Regions from separate parts of the Halobacillus sp. GSS1 genome, predicted to be linked through region 2. Evidence: predicted binding sites of a transcription regulator. Region 2 holds the regulator's gene; the other holds the start of a gene.
The links. The regulator NrdR, encoded in region 2, represses ribonucleotide reductase genes. The targets are predictions, from matches to a motif close to AACACNATATATNGTGTT.
Positions count from the first base shown of each region.

Region 1: a site for NrdR is predicted at 3,431-3,448, ahead of J0K78_RS05190 (vitamin B12-dependent ribonucleotide reductase). Genes of this name have one in related genera too.

Region 1 covers NZ_JAFLHE010000001.1:979,004-987,907, forward strand. Annotated here, with positions in the region: gene mntR (transcriptional regulator MntR) at 126-557, opposite strand; gene J0K78_RS05190 (vitamin B12-dependent ribonucleotide reductase) at 750-3,323, opposite strand; gene J0K78_RS05195 (rhodanese-like domain-containing protein) at 3,695-4,075, shown strand; gene gcvPB (aminomethyl-transferring glycine dehydrogenase subunit GcvPB) at 4,735-6,198, opposite strand; gene gcvPA (aminomethyl-transferring glycine dehydrogenase subunit GcvPA) at 6,191-7,540, opposite strand; gene gcvT (glycine cleavage system aminomethyltransferase GcvT) at 7,559-8,659, opposite strand; glycine riboswitch at 8,724-8,815, opposite strand; glycine riboswitch at 8,819-8,904, opposite strand, start outside.
Region 2 covers NZ_JAFLHE010000007.1:33,006-41,909, reverse strand. Annotated here, with positions in the region: gene polA (DNA polymerase I) at 1-1,571, shown strand, start outside; gene mutM (DNA-formamidopyrimidine glycosylase) at 1,587-2,426, shown strand; gene ytaF (sporulation membrane protein YtaF) at 2,474-3,076, shown strand; gene coaE (dephospho-CoA kinase) at 3,089-3,688, shown strand; gene J0K78_RS13700 (glyceraldehyde-3-phosphate dehydrogenase) at 3,822-4,856, shown strand; gene speD (adenosylmethionine decarboxylase) at 5,101-5,478, shown strand; gene J0K78_RS13690 (cytosolic protein) at 5,733-6,107, shown strand; gene nrdR (transcriptional regulator NrdR) at 6,146-6,610, shown strand; gene J0K78_RS13680 (replication initiation and membrane attachment family protein) at 6,744-8,102, shown strand; gene dnaI (primosomal protein DnaI) at 8,119-8,904, shown strand, end outside.

The DNA.
Region 1 (8,904 bases), on a different contig from region 2:
TACGAAATGGCCGATGAAGACCTAAAGTATATATAAAACATTACAATAATATCAGGATAACGGATCAATGATGTGTATAAAAAATTCGGCATAAAAAAAGACGCATGGGATCCCATGCGTCTTTTTTACTCATCATTCTGTTCTTCATTCTTTTTTTGAACTTCTCTTAACGCACTCACACGCTCTGGTTTCTCATCAAAGTATTGAACGAGATCACCAATACGGTCGATAGAGTTCCAACTCATGTGGTGCTCAATACCTTCAACATCATCATAAATATTCTCCTGATCGACCCCGATAATCTCCAGGAACTGCTCCAATAGTTCATGACGATAAACAAGACGCTTCCCGACTTTCTTTCCTTTTGGTGTTAAAATCAATCCTCGATATTTTTCATAGTTCAAGTATTGGTCTCGATCAAGTTTCTGAACCATCTTCGTAACGGAGGACGGATGTACCTGGAGATTTTCAGCTATATCAGAAACTCGTGCATAACCTTTATCTTCAATTAATATATAGATTTGTTCAATGTAATCTTCCATGCTAGGTGTCGGCATGTTGAACCCCCAATACCCTGTCTTATGTACACGCCCTACACTGAATGGCGGACGGTTTTTATAGCATATGTTTCCACATTAAAATGATACACCAGATTCCTACCAGTGACAAGCAAGGCCTGTACTTGATCTCTAACACAATGAAAGGAATCAAAAAAATAAACCGGCCGTTAAAAACGACCGGTTGTGTTTTTACAATCCACACTTCAACTGCGCATTACAGTTCGTGCAAGTATTGCAACCACCTATATCTTCAACCGTACCCTGGCGACAAACGGGACACGTATCTCCTACTTCAGATCCGATTGTAACGTTCGTCTTATCTAGCTCATGGATCGTGTCCATAAGTACAACATGAGGTTTTTTGTCTTCCGATTCAAACAGTTCCGTCTGTTCTCCCTCGAAGTCATTCTCTTCTGCTTTTAACGATAATACTTGACTATCCCGACTTCCATCAACGTAGACCGTACCACCTTTGGCACCTCCACGATATAAACGTTGGTACACTCTTTCCACTTGTTCAACGGTGTACCCTTTTGGAGCATTGACTGTCTTGGAAATACTGCTATCTACCCAACGCTGTATGATGCACTGTGTATCAGCGTGTGCCTCAGGGCTCATTGTCATTGCGGTAATGAACCAATCCGGCAACTCATTAGGATCTTGTTCCGGATGGGCATCCAAATATTCCTGAAGAATATCTGCCTTCACCTCAATAAATTTACCTAAACGACCGCTTCGGTAATAGGAGAATGAAAAGTAAGGCTCAAGTCCGGTACTTACGCCCACCATCGTACCAGTACTTCCTGTAGGAGCAACAGTTAAGAGATGGGAGTTTCTAATTCCATATGTCAGTACATCCTGGCGTATATCTTCCGGCATTTCCTTCATATAGCCCGTTTGAATAAAACGTTCACGCAGTTCTTTCGTTTCTTCCTGCGTTTTTCCTGTTAAGAATGGGAAACTTCCTTTTTCTTTTGCAAGTTCAATCGACTCACGATAAGCCGTGGTAGCGATGGCTTCAAAAATTTCATCGACCAGTTGATTTCCTGCTTCAGATCCATAAGTGGTTTCACAATAAATCAACAAGTCATGAAGGCCCATAACACCAAGCCCAATTCTTCGTTCTCCAAGGGCCTGCACTTTATTTTCTTCCAGGAAATACGGAGTTGCGTCAATGACATTGTCCTGCATACGGACACCACGACGAACCGTTTTCTTGAGCTTTTCAAAGTCGACCTGCTTGCGGTCCTTGTCTGCAACATTTGCCAGATTGACCGCAGCGAGATTACATACAGAATAAGGAGCAAGGGGCTGTTCACCACAAGGGTTTGTAGCGACTACCTTCTGTCCATATGCTGTTGCATTTGTTTTCTCATTGGCATTATCAATAAAGAATATGCCTGGTTCAGCTGAATACGTAGCACAGATATTGATAAGGTTCCACAATTCGCTGGCTTTTACTGTACGATAGGTGCGTACATCGAATCCACGCGCCTCCCATTCACGAACATCTCCACTTTGATGCCATTCTTCATTGTAAATTTTCATTTCTTCTGCTGAATAATTTTCAACATCCGGGAAACGCAGCTCATAATCAGCATCATTTTCCACGGCTTCCATAAATTCATTCGTGATACACACAGAAATGTTGGCGCCTGTCAAAAATTCAGAGTTATGAACGGTATAGTTCCCGCCGAGGTGAAGCTTTTCTTCTGCTTCTTGAATGCTTTGATCCGTAAATCCTCCTTGCCCTTGGATGTGTTTATAATTGACCACACTCTGGTACAAGTCCCTCTCTGTTTCTGTGAGCGGGGTGAATTTCAATTTATCTTTAGCCAACTGTTTGATCGTTTCATCTTCGGTATTCTCAATGAGGAAACGGAGAATTCGCGTATTTTGCATTTTAGAAATAATAAATTCAAGGATGTCAGGGTGCCAGTCAGATAACATAATCATTTGCGCCCCGCGTCTTGAACCACCTTGTTCGACAAGGTGTGTAAGCTTAGCAATATCATCGAGCCAGGAAACTGAACCTGAAGATTTGCCGTTCACTCCTCTAGCCAGCGTGTTCCGAGGACGTAGTGTTGAGCCGTTCGTTCCCACTCCACCTCCACGGGACATGATCTCCATCACTTGCTTACGATGATCCGATATGCCTTCACGGGAGTCTTGAATGTATGGCATCACATAACAATTAAAATATGTGACGTCGGTTTGAGAACCTGCGCCATACAAAACACGTCCGGCTGGAATGAAATTCAACTCCGATAACTCTTCATAGAAATCATTGAAGCTTTGTTGTTTCTTTTCCATATCCGTTTCCACTTCAGAAAGCCCTGAAGCATTACGAAGGGCGATCTGCTCATAGTAGACTTCCAAAGGTTTATCGATCGTGTCAAGGCTACGCTTGATCAAACCTGTTTTTCGTTCCTCTTCATGCTCAAGAACATTTAAAAATTCATCTTCCACCCTTACTATAGCCTGGTGAGTCTGCCAATCAATAGAATGAATAAACCCAAAACCACGGGCAGGGAACTTCGGATCGTCCTTCACTGTAAGAACTACGAAATCACCCTCTGCAAGAGTCAACTTTTCTGTATCTTTAAACGCATACCTGTCCAGCATCACAAGTCGTGAGACACCTTTGTGTGTAATTGCCATGGATTCAGTAATCTCATGAACCTGTGGAAACTGCCTTATATCTGCATTGAGGCGGTCCACATCAATTTTTGTGTGTACATCTATGGAGGTGGTCGTCTGCATTTTGCATCTCTCCCTTTAAACTAAAAACTAAGTAATTTTCATTTGATATATGTAACATACCACATCTGCAAAAAGATAATCAATATATTGTGTTGTGATAATTTTCAGTCACCATATATTGTGCTGTTGAACGAATATGTAGAAACTTGTCAATCGGAAAATCTTGAGATATTAAACGTATATCCCAGAGATTAAAAGAAAAACCTCTCCCTTGTTGTTTGTTTCAGCTTTTTCATCATTTGCATCCTATCACCTACTACAATCCTCGACAAAATAACAATTTCACTCATGTTTCTGAAAAATTTTTTTGAAATACTCCTCATTCCCTCCTATAATAGATAGAGGAATAGAGAAATGAGGGGGATGGAAAGATGGATTTATGGATCTTAATCGCAGCGATCCTATTAATTATCGCTTTCGGTTTGTATAGATTCTTCAAAGCTAGAAAGATCATGACCACATTACCGGAAGACAAGTTCCGCGAAGGGTACAGAAAAGCCCAGTTGATTGATGTTCGTGAACCGAAGGAATTTGATGGCGGTCACATTCTAGGGGCAAGAAATATTCCATTGTCTCAAATGAAAAACCGCCTTATTGAAATCCGCAAAGACAAACCTGTTTATCTATACTGCCAAAGCGGCGCCCGTTCCGCACGTGCCGCAATGATGCTCCACAAGCAAGGATATGAAGACCTCAATATGCTTGAAGGTGGATTCAAAAAGTGGAATGGTAAAGTCAAAGCGAAAAAGTAACCACCCTCCCGGTTCTCAAAGAACCGGGATTTTCTTTTCTTCACCTTAAACTATAGCTCCCGATTGCGGAAGACTCAGTCTCGAGACTTTTGTTGTGTGGATGGGGGCTTCGGGGAATAGCTCGCTGTCCGCGGGAGCGCGGTGAGCCTCCTCGGATTACGTCCTGTGGGGTCTCACCATGCACTTTTTTCCCGCAGGAGTCTCTCCATTCCCCTCCGCCCCTTTGCTAATATCAGTGTCTCGAAACCACTTCATGAATAATCATCTATTCTATTTGATGAGAGTATAAGGATAATACTCCCAAGCCGAGGTACTTGAACCCTGAGAGCTTGATACAGAGCGTTTTATGCCTACAACAACCGGGATAGTGGAAGACCATCCAACTTTGGTGAAGGGGTTCGTTTACCCCCTCTTTGAATGGGGTGGTTGGGAAGCTGCGAGACTCCCGTGGGAGAAAGGAGATCGGCGAGATCCCGCAGGACGCAGTCCGAGCAAGCTCGGCGCTCCCCCACAGGAAAGCGAGTAGCTTCCCAGCCACCCCTGACGCTCAACCCGGGCAACGAGCCCTGGAAAGTCTCGAAACTGAGTCTTCAACAATCCTGTCATATTGTTTAAGAAATAAAACCCGGAGTCCATATGTAGATGGACTCCGGGTTTTGTTATTGTTCTTTTTGATATCTTAAAACAGGTTTCCTCGCAGCTTGCGTTTCATCCATACGACTCACAATCGTCGTATGAGGTGCCTCTTGAACTTTCTCAGGATCATTCTCCGCTTCGTGTGCGATTTGAATCATACGATCAATGAAATCATCCAGCGTTTCTTTTGATTCCGTTTCCGTCGGCTCGATCATAAGAGCCTCTTCCACATTGATCGGGAAGTATATAGTCGGTGGATGATAGCCGAAGTCAAGAAGACGCTTCGCCATATCCAACGTGCGGACCCCAAGCTTTTTCTGACGTTTACCAGACAGGATAAATTCGTGCTTGCAATGACGATCGAATGGTAGATCGAATTCCTCTTGAAGGCGTCGCATCATGTAATTCGCATTGATGACGGCGTATTCGCTCACTTTTTTCAACCCTTCCGGCCCCATCGTACGGATGTACGTATAGGCACGGACATTAATTCCAAAGTTTCCATAGTAAGGTTTCACTCTTCCAATTGATTGTGGGCGGTCATAATCAAACACATACAAGTCATTTTCCTTCTTCAAAATCGGTGTTGGCAAATATTCAGCGAATTCAGCGGTAACTCCGACTGGACCTGAGCCTGGTCCTCCGCCTCCGTGAGGGCCTGTGAACGTTTTATGAAGATTTAAGTGAACCACGTCGAAGCCCATGTCCCCTGGTCGTGCATAACCAAGAATGGCATTGAGGTTTGCACCATCATAATAAAGCTTTCCACCTGCTTCATGCACAATGGCCGCCATTTCTTCGATATCCTCTTCAAACAAGCCAAGAGTGTTCGGGTTGGTAAGCATTAGAGCTGCCGTTTGTTCATCGACCACTCGCTTCAAGTCTTCAAGGTCCACAAGTCCTCTCTCATCCGACTTCACTGTTACCGCTTCAAAACCAGCGACTGTAGCTGAGGCAGGATTCGTACCATGAGCAGAGTCCGGTACAATGACTTTCGTCCGGTTTGTCTCTCCCCTTGCTTCATGGTAAGCACGGATCATCATTAGCCCCGTCCATTCCCCATGAGCACCGGCAGCCGGTTGTAAGGTAACAGTATCCATACCTGTAATTGCAGCCAGGGATTCCTGCAAATCATACATTAAATGTAATGCTCCCTGAACACTTTCTGCAGGCTGGTAAGGATGGATATGACTGAATCCAGTCAGCCTAGCTACATCTTCATTCATTTTCGGGTTATATTTCATCGTGCAGGAACCAAGAGGGTAAAAACCTGAGTCCACCCCGTGATTTCTTTTGGAAAGACCCGTGTAGTGACGCATAATTTGCAGCTCACTTACTTCAGGCAGGTCTGGTTCACTTTTTCTGACATAGCCTGCTCCAATCATGTCATCGACATCTGTTTCCGGCACATCGAACTCCGGTAAGCTATATCCCGTACGACTTTCTTGACTCAATTCAAATATTAACGGAAAGTCCTGGTTAGACATGAAGATCCCCCACTTCCTTGACAAACATATCAATCTCTTCTTTTGTCCGAATCTCTGTTACGGCAACTAACATACAGTTCTTCAATTTTTCATCGAATTCACCAAGGTCGTATCCTCCGATGATCCCCTGATCAAGAAGGAGGCGGTTGAGCTCTTTCACGTCTTTGTTCAATTTCACTACAATTTCATTAAAGAATGCCCCGTCAAAAACAACCTCCATGCCTTTTTCCTGGAGCTGCTTCTTCATATAGGCTGTTTTCTGGATATTCATCCAGGACATTTTTCTCAGGCCCTGTTTACCAAGCGAAGACATGGCTACTGAAGAAGCTAAAGCATTCAAGGCTTGATTGGAACATATGTTAGAAGTGGCTTTATCACGACGGATATGCTGCTCTCTAGCCTGCAAGGTCAATACGAAGCCGCGACGGCCTTCTTCATCCACCGTCTGTCCAACGAGTCTCCCCGGCACTTTTCTCATCAACTTCTTCGTCGTCGCAAAATATCCACAGTGAGGACCACCATACTGTGCAGGTATTCCAAACACTTGCGCATCTCCGACAACGATATCGGCTCCAAATTCACCTGGAGGCGTTAAGTATCCTAATGCAAGGGGGTTGCTTGATGTAATCATCATCGCTTTTTTCTGTGTATCTACAATAGCTCTAACCTGGTCCAGTGGTTCGATTTGACCGAAGAAGTTCGGATACTGAACCACCACACTTGCGGTGTCCTCATCGATTTCTCTTTCTAATTGCTCAAGATCTGTTCTACCATCCTTATGGTTGATCTCCACCACTTCCACGCCTGGTCCTTTGACATAGGAATGGATAACAGCTAACGATTCAGGGTGAATGGCTTTCGATACGAGTACTTTCTTTTTCTTCGTTTGACCTGCGGACAAGTTAACGGCTTCAGCTAAAGCCGTCCCTCCATCGTACATGGAGGAGTTTGCTACATCCATCCCCGTCAATTCACAGATCATTGTCTGAAATTCAAAAATGGCCTGCAGCTCACCTTGAGAAATTTCAGGCTGATAAGGAGTATAAGCCGTGTAAAATTCTGATCTTGAAATCACATGATCTACAATAGAAGGAATGTAATGATCATAAACACCCGCACCAAGAAAAGAGGTATGAGATTTCAAATCAACGTTCTTTCCAGCCAGCTCTGTCAACTCTTTCATCAGTTGAAATTCATTTTTAGGTTTTTTGATTTCTAAATCACCTTTAAAACGGATACTTTCAGGTATGTCTGAGAAAAGTTCATCGGACTGCTCAACACCGATGACATTCAGCATTTCTTTTTTATCTCTTTCTGTCATGGGCAAATAACGAAACTCCATGCTTCCATCCCCCTCAATTTATCTTTTATAAAAAGGTGTTTTGACGACTTTCGCTTTCAGTTTCCTTTTTCGGACTTGAACCGTCACTTCAGTCCCCTCAGCTGTGTATTCGCTATTAATCAGTGCCAGGCCAACGTTTTTCCCAAGGGTCGGTGATTGAGTCCCTGTAGTAACAAAGCCGATGACTTCTTCGCCGTCCAGGACATCGTAATGGGTACGCGGAATCCCTTTATCGATCATCTCTATTCCGACAAGCTTTCGACCAGGTCCCTCTTCTTTTTGTCGTCTTAAGACATCCTTACCAATGAAGTCTGACTCTTTATTCACTTTCACTGCAAAGTTCAATCCGGCTTCAATCGGAGTGATTTCTTTACTAAGCTCCTGGCCATACAAGGCGAGGTTTGCTTCAAAACGAAGCGTGTCACGAGCCCCGAGTCCAACCGGCTTCAACCCAAACGGTTCACCCGCCTCAAGGATGGTTTGCCATAACTGGGCTCCTGAATCTGCATGCAGATAAATTTCAAAGCCGTCTTCCCCTGTATAACCTGTGCGGGAGACAAGAGCCTCTCCATCGACGCCCTTCAATGTTACGCCTTGTTCAAACCGGAAAAACTTAATAGTCGAAAGGTCCGTTTCCGTGATGGTTTGAAGCGCTTCTTCCGCTTTTGGTCCTTGGACAGCCAGTTGTACGTATTCATCAGAGACGTCTTCCACGGTTACGTCGCCTCCCTGATGTTCTTTCAACCACTCATAGTCCTTTTGCCGGTTTGCTGCATTCACAACGAGGAGATATTTGTCTTGATCAAGGTGGTAAACGATCAAATCATCCACCGTCCCGCCATCCTCATAGCACATAATCGTGTATTGAGCTTTCCCTGGTTCCAGCTTGGATACGTCGTTCGTTAGCATTTTTTGCAGAAAGGGAAGACTATCCGGCCCTTCCACCATCACTTCTGCCATGTGAGAGACATCAAACAACCCTGCGGCTGTTCGTGTAGCTTGGTGCTCCTCTTTGATACTGGAGAACTGCACAGGTAAATCCCAGCCGCCAAAATCGATGGTTTTCGCTCCGAGTTTTTTATATTCAGAGTATAACGGTGTTCGTTTCAAATCTGCCATTGGAACCACTCCTCATCACTGATTTCGCCCATAAAAAAAGAGACTTCACCGCTTGTACGGGAGTCTCTGTCCGTTTCACCAGAAAGATTCACATCAGGAAAACCTGACGCTTGCTTCTTGGGTGGTTTGCACACAAAATGCAAACACTCTCCAGAGTTGCGTCCTATAGAGGTCTTTTTGCCTGAGAGATTCACAAATGATTGCTTGCTCCTTCGGCGCCACGTACGTGGTCTCTCCCTCTACAG
Region 2 (8,904 bases):
ACGTTTTCCAAACATGGGCGGAGAGTGCAGAAAATGAAAAATGGGTGTTCGATGCCAAAAGGACGTGTGTCGCTCTTTTACGTCATGGTATTGAAATGAAAGGAATCACGTTTGATCTATTACTGGCTTCTTATTTAATCAACCCCGCTGAAAATAATCATGATATTCCTGCGATTGGCCACCGATTGGGTGAAACAGCTGTCAAATATGATGAAGAAGTGTATGGAAAAGGCGCAAAAATGAAACGCCCAGATGATGATGATGTGTTCTATGAGCACATCGGCAGAAAAGCAGATCTTCTTTATCACTTGAAAGAGGATATGGAAATGAAATTGGAAGAAAATGAACAATATCACTTGTTCAGAGAACTCGAAATGCCTTTAGCGCTTATTCTTGGGCGGATGGAGCACCGCGGAGTTTGTGTGGACGTCCAGAGGTTAGAGAATATGGGAGAAGAACTGGAAGAACGGTTGAATAAGGTTGAGCAGGAAATCTACGACCTTGCAGGAGAAAGTTTCAACCTGAATTCTCCTAAGCAGCTAGGTCCGATATTATTTGAAAAACTAGAGCTTCCGGTGATTAAAAAGACCAAGACGGGTTATTCCACTTCTGCAGACGTTTTAGAGCAGTTGGAGGATCAACATGAGATCATTCCTAAAATTCTTCTTAACCGTCAGCTCAGGAAGCTGAAGTCGACTTATATTGAAGGCCTTCTTAAGGTGGTTCATGAAGATACAGGGAAGATTCATACACGCTTTAACCAAGCCCTGACACAAACCGGTCGATTAAGTTCCACAGATCCTAACTTGCAGAATATCCCGATTCGTCTTGAAGAAGGACGTAAAATAAGGCAGGCTTTTATCCCATCCCAAAAAGAGTGGGTCATGTTTGCCAGTGACTATTCTCAAATTGAACTTCGTGTCCTTGCACATATTGCTCAGGATGAAAAGCTTATGCAGGCATTTAAAGAAGGGGAGGATATCCATACCCAGACAGCAAGTGAAGTTTTTGGTGTATCAAGTAGCGAAGTGACAAGTGAAATGAGAAGACAGGCGAAGGCAGTAAACTTCGGGATTGTTTACGGAATCAGTGATTATGGCCTGTCCCAGAGCCTAGGAATTACGAGAAAAGAAGCACAAGCTTTCATTGATAAATATTTTGAAAGCTATCCTGGAGTCAAGTCTTATATGGACGACACTGTGAGGGAAGCGAAAGAGAAAGGCTATGTATCAACCTTCATGAACCGCAGACGATATCTACCTGATATCACGAGCCGGAATTTTAATAAGCGAAGCTTTGCCGAGCGAACGGCGATGAATACACCGATTCAAGGAAGCGCCGCAGATATTATCAAAAAAGCAATGATCGACCTAGAAGAAAAACTACAGGAAGAGAAAATGCAGGCCAAGGTTCTGCTGCAAGTGCATGATGAATTGATCATCGAAGCACCAAAAGAAGAAGTGGAGCAATTAGAAAAGATTGTATCATCTGTCATGGAAAATACCGTGGATTTAGATGTCCCTTTAAAGGTCGATTCTTCCTATGGGGACACATGGTATGATGCAAAGTAAGAGGAGAATGCAACGATGCCAGAGTTACCGGAAGTAGAAACAGTCAGAAAAACATTGAAACACCTCGCCTTAGGAAAAGAGATTGAAAAGGTCTCCATCTTTTGGGGGAACATTATTAAACAACCTCAAGACCCTAAGGAGTTTGAACAGCTATTGGTGGGTCAGACCATTCAGGACATTGATCGGAAAGGGAAGTTTCTGATCTTTCATATGGATGACATTGCCCTTGTTTCACACTTGCGAATGGAAGGGAAATTCGGTGTGTACGAGGGGACGGTCGAAAGGCCGAAGCACACACATGTGATTTTTCATTTTACGGATGGAACAGAACTGCGCTACAACGATGTACGTAAATTCGGTACCATGCATGCTTTTCCTAAAGGAAGGGAGCTTGAAAATAAACCGCTTATTCAATTAGGACCTGATCCATTCAATGAAGCGTTCACCTCGGAATATTTCTATGAGAGACTTAAAAAGACGACTAGAAATATGAAAGCGGTCCTTCTTGACCAATCGATTGTAGCTGGCTTAGGAAATATCTATGTAGACGAAGCCCTCTACAGGGCGGGAATTCACCCTGAAAGAATTGCAAATACACTGACGAAAGCGGAAGTTGAAAAGATTCGTGAAGCTAGTATTTCTGTCATCCTCGAAGCGATTGAACAGGGAGGAACAACGATTCGCTCTTACTTGAACAGTCAGGGGGAGATTGGAATGTTTCAACAGAAGCTTCGGGTGTACGGGAAGCAGGATACGGAATGTATTCAATGTGGTACTCCGATTACAAAGTTGAAAGTCAGCGGCAGAGGGACTCATATTTGTCCTAATTGTCAGCCTTTACACACTACTAGGTAAACCCCCATATACTATCCCACAGCTTAAGTTATGAAGGTGTGGGATACATGGGAATTGGCATGTTTATTTTTTTGTTCGTTACGGCAGTCAGCATCGATAGTTTTGGAATCGGCTGCGTATTAGGCTTGAAAAAGGTTGGCCTTACTTTAAGAGGCGTCTTTCTAATTTCGGGTGTCTCTGGAATTGTGTTTCTGTTGTCCTCCTATTTTGGACATTTACTGGCAGCAGTAGTGGCAGCAGAAGACGCCGAACGTGTGGGAGCACTTGCGTTAATCGCCATCGGTATCTATTTTTTATGGCAGTTTTTTAGGAAAGAGAAGGATCGTGAAGAAAAGAAAGAGCCATGGCTTAATCCAGCGAAAGTATTGAACGATCCTTTAGCTGCAGATGTTGACCACTCTGGTGGCATCCGCGGAAAAGAAGTATGGCTGCTTGGAGCGGCACTATCTCTTGATACTATAGGAGCCGGAATCAGTGGAGCGCTTATCGGAATTCCTATTTTATTTACAGCGGTTATGATTACCGTAGCCACTTTTTGCATGCTCGGGTGTGGGATGTTAAGCGGAGCAAAGCTAAGTGATAAAGCGGAAAGTTTATCCATTTTACCCGGAGTGTTACTTATTATCATTGGACTGATCAAGTTGTCATAAGGAGGTGTCGGGATGACTGTAGTCATCGGATTAACAGGAAGTATTGCAAGTGGAAAAAGTACCATAGCAAACATGTTCAGTGATATGGATATTCCTGTTATTGATGCAGATCAAATATCAAGGGATGTCGTTGAGCCGGGAGAACCTGCCTATCAGGAAATTGTAGCAACCTTTGGAGAACAGGTGCTTGCAGAAGGCGGCGATTTGGATCGGAAAAAGCTTGGCAAGATTATTTTTGCTGACGAGACAAAGCGTAAGCAATTGAACGGCATTGTTCACCCTAAAGTAAGGGAAGAGATGATCAGGCGGCGTGAACTGTATAAAAACCAACAATATCGAGCGGTCGTCCTGGATATCCCATTGCTGTTTGAAAGCAACTTAACCGATTATGTAGAAAAGATTCTCGTTGTGTATGTGGATGAAGAAACACAACTGCAGCGTTTGATGGAAAGGGACCAGTCAGGGAGGGAAGATGCTGAAGAACGGATCCATGCGCAGATCCCTGTGAAAAAGAAAGCAGAAATGGCGGATGCCGTCATTGATAATACCGGAACAGTTGAAGGAAGTTTACAACAATTAAATGACATACTTCACGGTTGGGACATCGTATAATATAACACGTCTAAGCAGGCGTGTTATTTTTTGTAGAAAGTTTTCGTTCTTTATGTAAAAGCGCTTGCAATATGTTATACTAATCTAGGAATTGAAGAGTAAAAGTATATCATATATAGGGGGCTGGAACAGCATGGGGAAAACAAAGATTGCTATTAATGGTTTGGGAAGAATTGGTCGCATGGTTTTTAGAAAGGCTGTGGCGGATGAATCTATGGAATTGGTTGCCGTTAATGCAAGTTATCCAGCTGAAACAATTGCTCACATGATTAAATACGATAGTGTGCATGGTCGTTTTCAAGGAGAGGTCAATGTCGTTGACGGGGATTTAGTCGTCAATCGGAAAAAAGTGAAGCTGTGTTCAACAAGGAACCCATTGGAACTGCCATGGGATGAACTGGATATTGATATTGTTATTGAAGCAACAGGTAAGTTTAAAACGAAAGAAGAAGCAGGTCTTCACTTGGATTCTGGAGCAAAAAAAGTCATCATTACAGCACCGGGAAAACAAGTGGATGCAACGATTGTAATGGGTGTGAATGAAGAGAGCTATATGCCGGGCAGTCACGATGTCATTTCAAACGCTTCCTGCACAACCAACTGTCTTGCCCCTGTAGTAAAAGTGTTGGAGGATGAATTTGGCATTGAAAATGGTTTGATGACAACGGTTCATGCTTTCACCAATGACCAGAAGAATTTAGATAATCCACATAAAGATTTACGTAGGGCCCGAGGATGTACGCAGTCGATTATCCCTACATCCACAGGCGCAGCTAAAGCCTTAGGAGAAGTGATCCCTTCCCTTCAAGGAAAGTTAAATGGTATGGCTTTGCGTGTACCGACTCCAAATGTATCTCTTGTTGACCTTGTCGTCGATTTAAAAAGGGAAGTCACAGCAGACGAAGTGAATGAAACCTTTGAGAGAATGGCTAAGGGAGAAATGAAAGGCATATTGGAATACAGTGATGAGCCACTGGTTTCCGTTGATTATACGACTTCTTCATCTTCAGCAATTATCGATGGGTTATCTACACAAGTCATTGACGACCGTAAAGTAAAAGTACTAGCCTGGTATGATAATGAGTGGGGATATTCCTGCCGTGTGGTGGATCTTGCTAAGTTTGTGGGCAATATGATGAAACAAGAGAAGGAAGCCCGCGTATCATAAGTAACCCGAATCCTGTTGAACCTGAGTCCCCCTGGAAGCATCAAGAGAGTTGTACAAAAGCCAGTAAAATATTTCTTGCAAAATAAGGGTAAACCATATATACTTTCTCTTGAACTTCTGAATTTCATATAAATTCATGTCTACTCAAAGGGTTAGGACCTCTCAGGACTAACTTTCCCCCGTGGTAGTTCATGGCTGTTATTTCAGAGGTATTGAAGTGAATGTACAAAGGGGGATCCTTGATATGGATACAATGGGAAGACACGTAATTGCTGAACTATGGAATTGTAATGAAGAAAAATTGAACGATATGTCGTATATAGAACAAGTTTTTGTAGATGCAGCCCTTAAAGCTGGAGCTGAAGTGCGTGAAGTCGCCTTTCACAAATTTGCGCCTCATGGAGTTAGTGGAGTGGTTATCATTTCTGAATCACACTTGACAATTCATAGCTTTCCAGAGCATGGGTATGCAAGCATTGATGTTTATACTTGCGGAGATCGTATTGATCCTAATGTCGCTGCTCAGTACATCGTCGATGCACTAGAAGCTGGTAAAAACGAAACGGTAGAAGTGCCAAGAGGAATGGGACCTGTAGAAGTACAACAGTCTCGTGCTCTATAATAGAAAATAGAAAAGGAAGCCACGCAGGATCAACCTGTGTGGCTTCCTTTTCTATTATAGAGCGATATAAATGAGGGATGGTGGTTGGAAATTCCTTTTTTTAAAAGGGCTCTCAGAAAGAGTGCATCTAGTACCGTCATGAGCTCTCTTGAATTTATCAAAGAACCTTAGGTTTCAATAATCGTTTCTTATTTTCATAAGTCATGTTAAAATAAAGGGAGATTATGTCGAATGGAATTGAAGGGGTTAGGTAAGTGAAAGCATTTATTTCCAGGTATTTCAGCAACCATTCCGAAACGAGTGAAGAGCATAAGGATTCTGCGCTTGTCACACACTATTATAAAGCCAAGCATGATGATCTGTTCCGTGCTGTTGAAGGATTGTTTTCATCACCTTCAGAAATTGTAGCAAGTTCTAAAGAACGTGGCGAATTGACCGTCAAATATAAAGGGAATAGACGCGCGTTTATAGTGGCGACGGTCATCATGGTCCGCCCTTTTCGAACAGCCGTTGACTTTTCTGTCACTACGGACTCGGGAGGTCCCGTTGATTTTGGACACAGCCGGAATCTAATCGTTCAGCTTTATAAAAAATTGGACAGTCAGTTCACAACGGTGGATCCTTCCTGAGTACTGCCGAAAAGATGATGATGTGGAGTTGATCATACGTGAAGTGCCCGAATTGCCACTATAAAAGTACAAAAGTCCTTGATTCCAGGCCCATCGAAGAAGGACAGGCGATCAGACGACGCAGAGAGTGTGAACAATGCCAATTCAGGTTCACAACTTTTGAACGGATTGAAGAAGTTCCTTTGATTGTCGTGAAAAAAGAAGGCACAAGAGAAGAGTTCAGTCGTGAAAAACTGATGCGTGGACTGATTCGAGCTTGTGAAAAGAGACCTGTGGCCGCAGAGGAACTGGAACGAGTGACTATGGATATCGAAAAGGAATTAAGAAACCGTGGCGTTTCTGAAGTCATGAGTGAGGATATCGGTGAAATGGTGATGGAGCGTCTGTCTGGCATTGATGAAGTTGCTTATGTTCGTTTTGCTTCCGTATATCGACAGTTCAAGGACATCAATGTTTTCATCGACGAATTAAAAGAATTAATTAAACATGAAGACAATGAATGAGCCTGTTCCGGCTCATTTTCTTTTTCTAGGACCCTATATTTTGAAGGCCTTTTGGTTTCAGTTTTGAAATGAATGGTGTCTTTCTGATCGAAATAGAATGAATAAGCTTTAACGATTGAAGGAGGTGGAGGCGGTGAGTTACTCTATTGGCAAACTTCTCCCAGTAGACGGTTTTAAAATCATACGAAATGGAGAGCTGCCTCGAAGTTTTCATCGTTCCTTGTCACATTTATACCAGCCGATTGTTGGGAGGTTGGCGGTTTCTCTATACCATGTCCTTATATCGGAATCGGATATGATTGAAGGGGAACAGGTACAGTCTCACCATACATTAATGTCTTACCTTTCTGCTCCCTTGGATAAAATATATGAGGCGAGGGGGAAATTGGAGGCCATCGGATTACTACGGACGTTCCGTTCGATTGATGAAGATCAGCAGGCCGTATACCTTTACTCTGTGCACCCTCCTTTTTCTCCGGAAGAGTTCTTTCTTGATGATATGCTTTCCTTGCTTCTTCATCATGAGTTGGGAAAGGAAAAGTATGAGCGCTTAAAAAGCCGTTTATTGAACACAGGGCAAACACTTGAGGGCTTTACTGAAGTAACTGCGACTTTTGATGAAGTATTCCATAATAAAATGATCGAAACGGTCCAGAGAGAAACGGAAACCATTGCAAAGCAGCAGAAGCATCAGCAGGAATCCAGAGGGCCGGTAGCATCGATGGACCGAGTGGACTTTCATTGGTTGAATCATGCATTGAAGAAGCGAATGTATCCATCGGAACAAATATTAACGGGGCGAAACAAGAAGTTGATTGTCCAATTGGCAACGTTATATGACCTTTCCAACACAGAGCTTGAAAAAGCCGTCACCTGGGCCATTGATGAAAATCATTATTTAGTGGAAGAAGAGTTGAAGGCAGCCTGTCATGATTTTATGAAAGAGCAAAAAAATGACAAACAAAGAGATACGGCTTTAGATCGCAGAGAGAAAATGAAAGTAGAAAACACAACAACTCAGGGGACTAAAGAGGATCAATTCATACAGATGCTTGAGGAAATATCCCCAAGGGAATTACTTGAAGATGTCTCCAATGGGAATCGTGCGTCTGAACAAGACTTGAAAATGATTCGTGACGTGATGACAGAACAAGGAATTGAGCCAGGGGTCATGAATGTGCTCGTTCATTATGTCCTATTAAAAACCGATATGAAATTGTCAAAGCCTTACCTTGAGAAAATTGCGAGTCACTGGGCGAGAAAAAATGTAACGACCGTAAGACAAGCGATGAACCTTGCCAAAGCAGAACATCAGAAATACCAGCAATGGGGAAAGCAGAAGTCTCAGAAGCGTAAAAACCAAAAAGAAGAAGTGATCCCAGCCTGGTTCAAACAAGAAGAGGGAAAGCCGCATGAGAAGAAAGAAGCCGTACAAGTCAATACGGATGACATAGCGGCAAGGATTAAGAAATTGACGAGCAAAGGCAATTAAAAGGGGGGATAGACCAATGGAACCTATTCAACAATCATTAAAAAAGTGGATGCGTAACAACGAACAGTTTCAAAAGCGAATGAACCACATGAAGGCGGAAGTTATGGAATCCACAGAAGTGAAGAAATTGATGCAGGAGCATGAGGAATTAACAGAGGAAGCGATTGAGAAACAGTTGATTAAACTCTATGAATACCGCACTCAATCAAAAAACTGTGAGAAATGTCCGACACGTGAAGAGTGTATCAACATCCTTCCCGGTTATGTCCCACGAGTAGAAGTGGAAGGTTCTGATGTGAAGTTGATTTATGATAAATGTCGCCGTCAACGAAAACATGAACAACAGGAAGAGCAGAAGTCCCTAGTGAGAAGTCTACACATGCCGCGGGAAATTCTTGAAGCTTCTTTAGAACGGATGGATCTTCAAGATCCTGATCGCGGAGCTGCTGTAGAACGAACCGTGCAATATATTGAAGGTCTGGGTGATGAACTGCCAAGTAAAGGGCTTTACTTTCATGGGCCTTTTGGTGTGGGGAAAACTTATTTCCTTGGGGCTATCGCCAACGAACTGAGCTCAAAAAACATCCCTTCCATGGTTATTTACATGCCGGAATTTGTGAGGGAGATTAAAGCTTCGATTAAGGATGACTCCATGAACGAAAAGATCGAAGCTTTTAAAGAAATTCCTGTACTCATGCTTGATGATATTGGGGCAGAATCTCAATCCGCGTGGTTTAGAGATGAAGTCCTCGGCAGTATTCTCCACTATCGTATGATGGAAAGACTCCCGGTTTTCTTTACC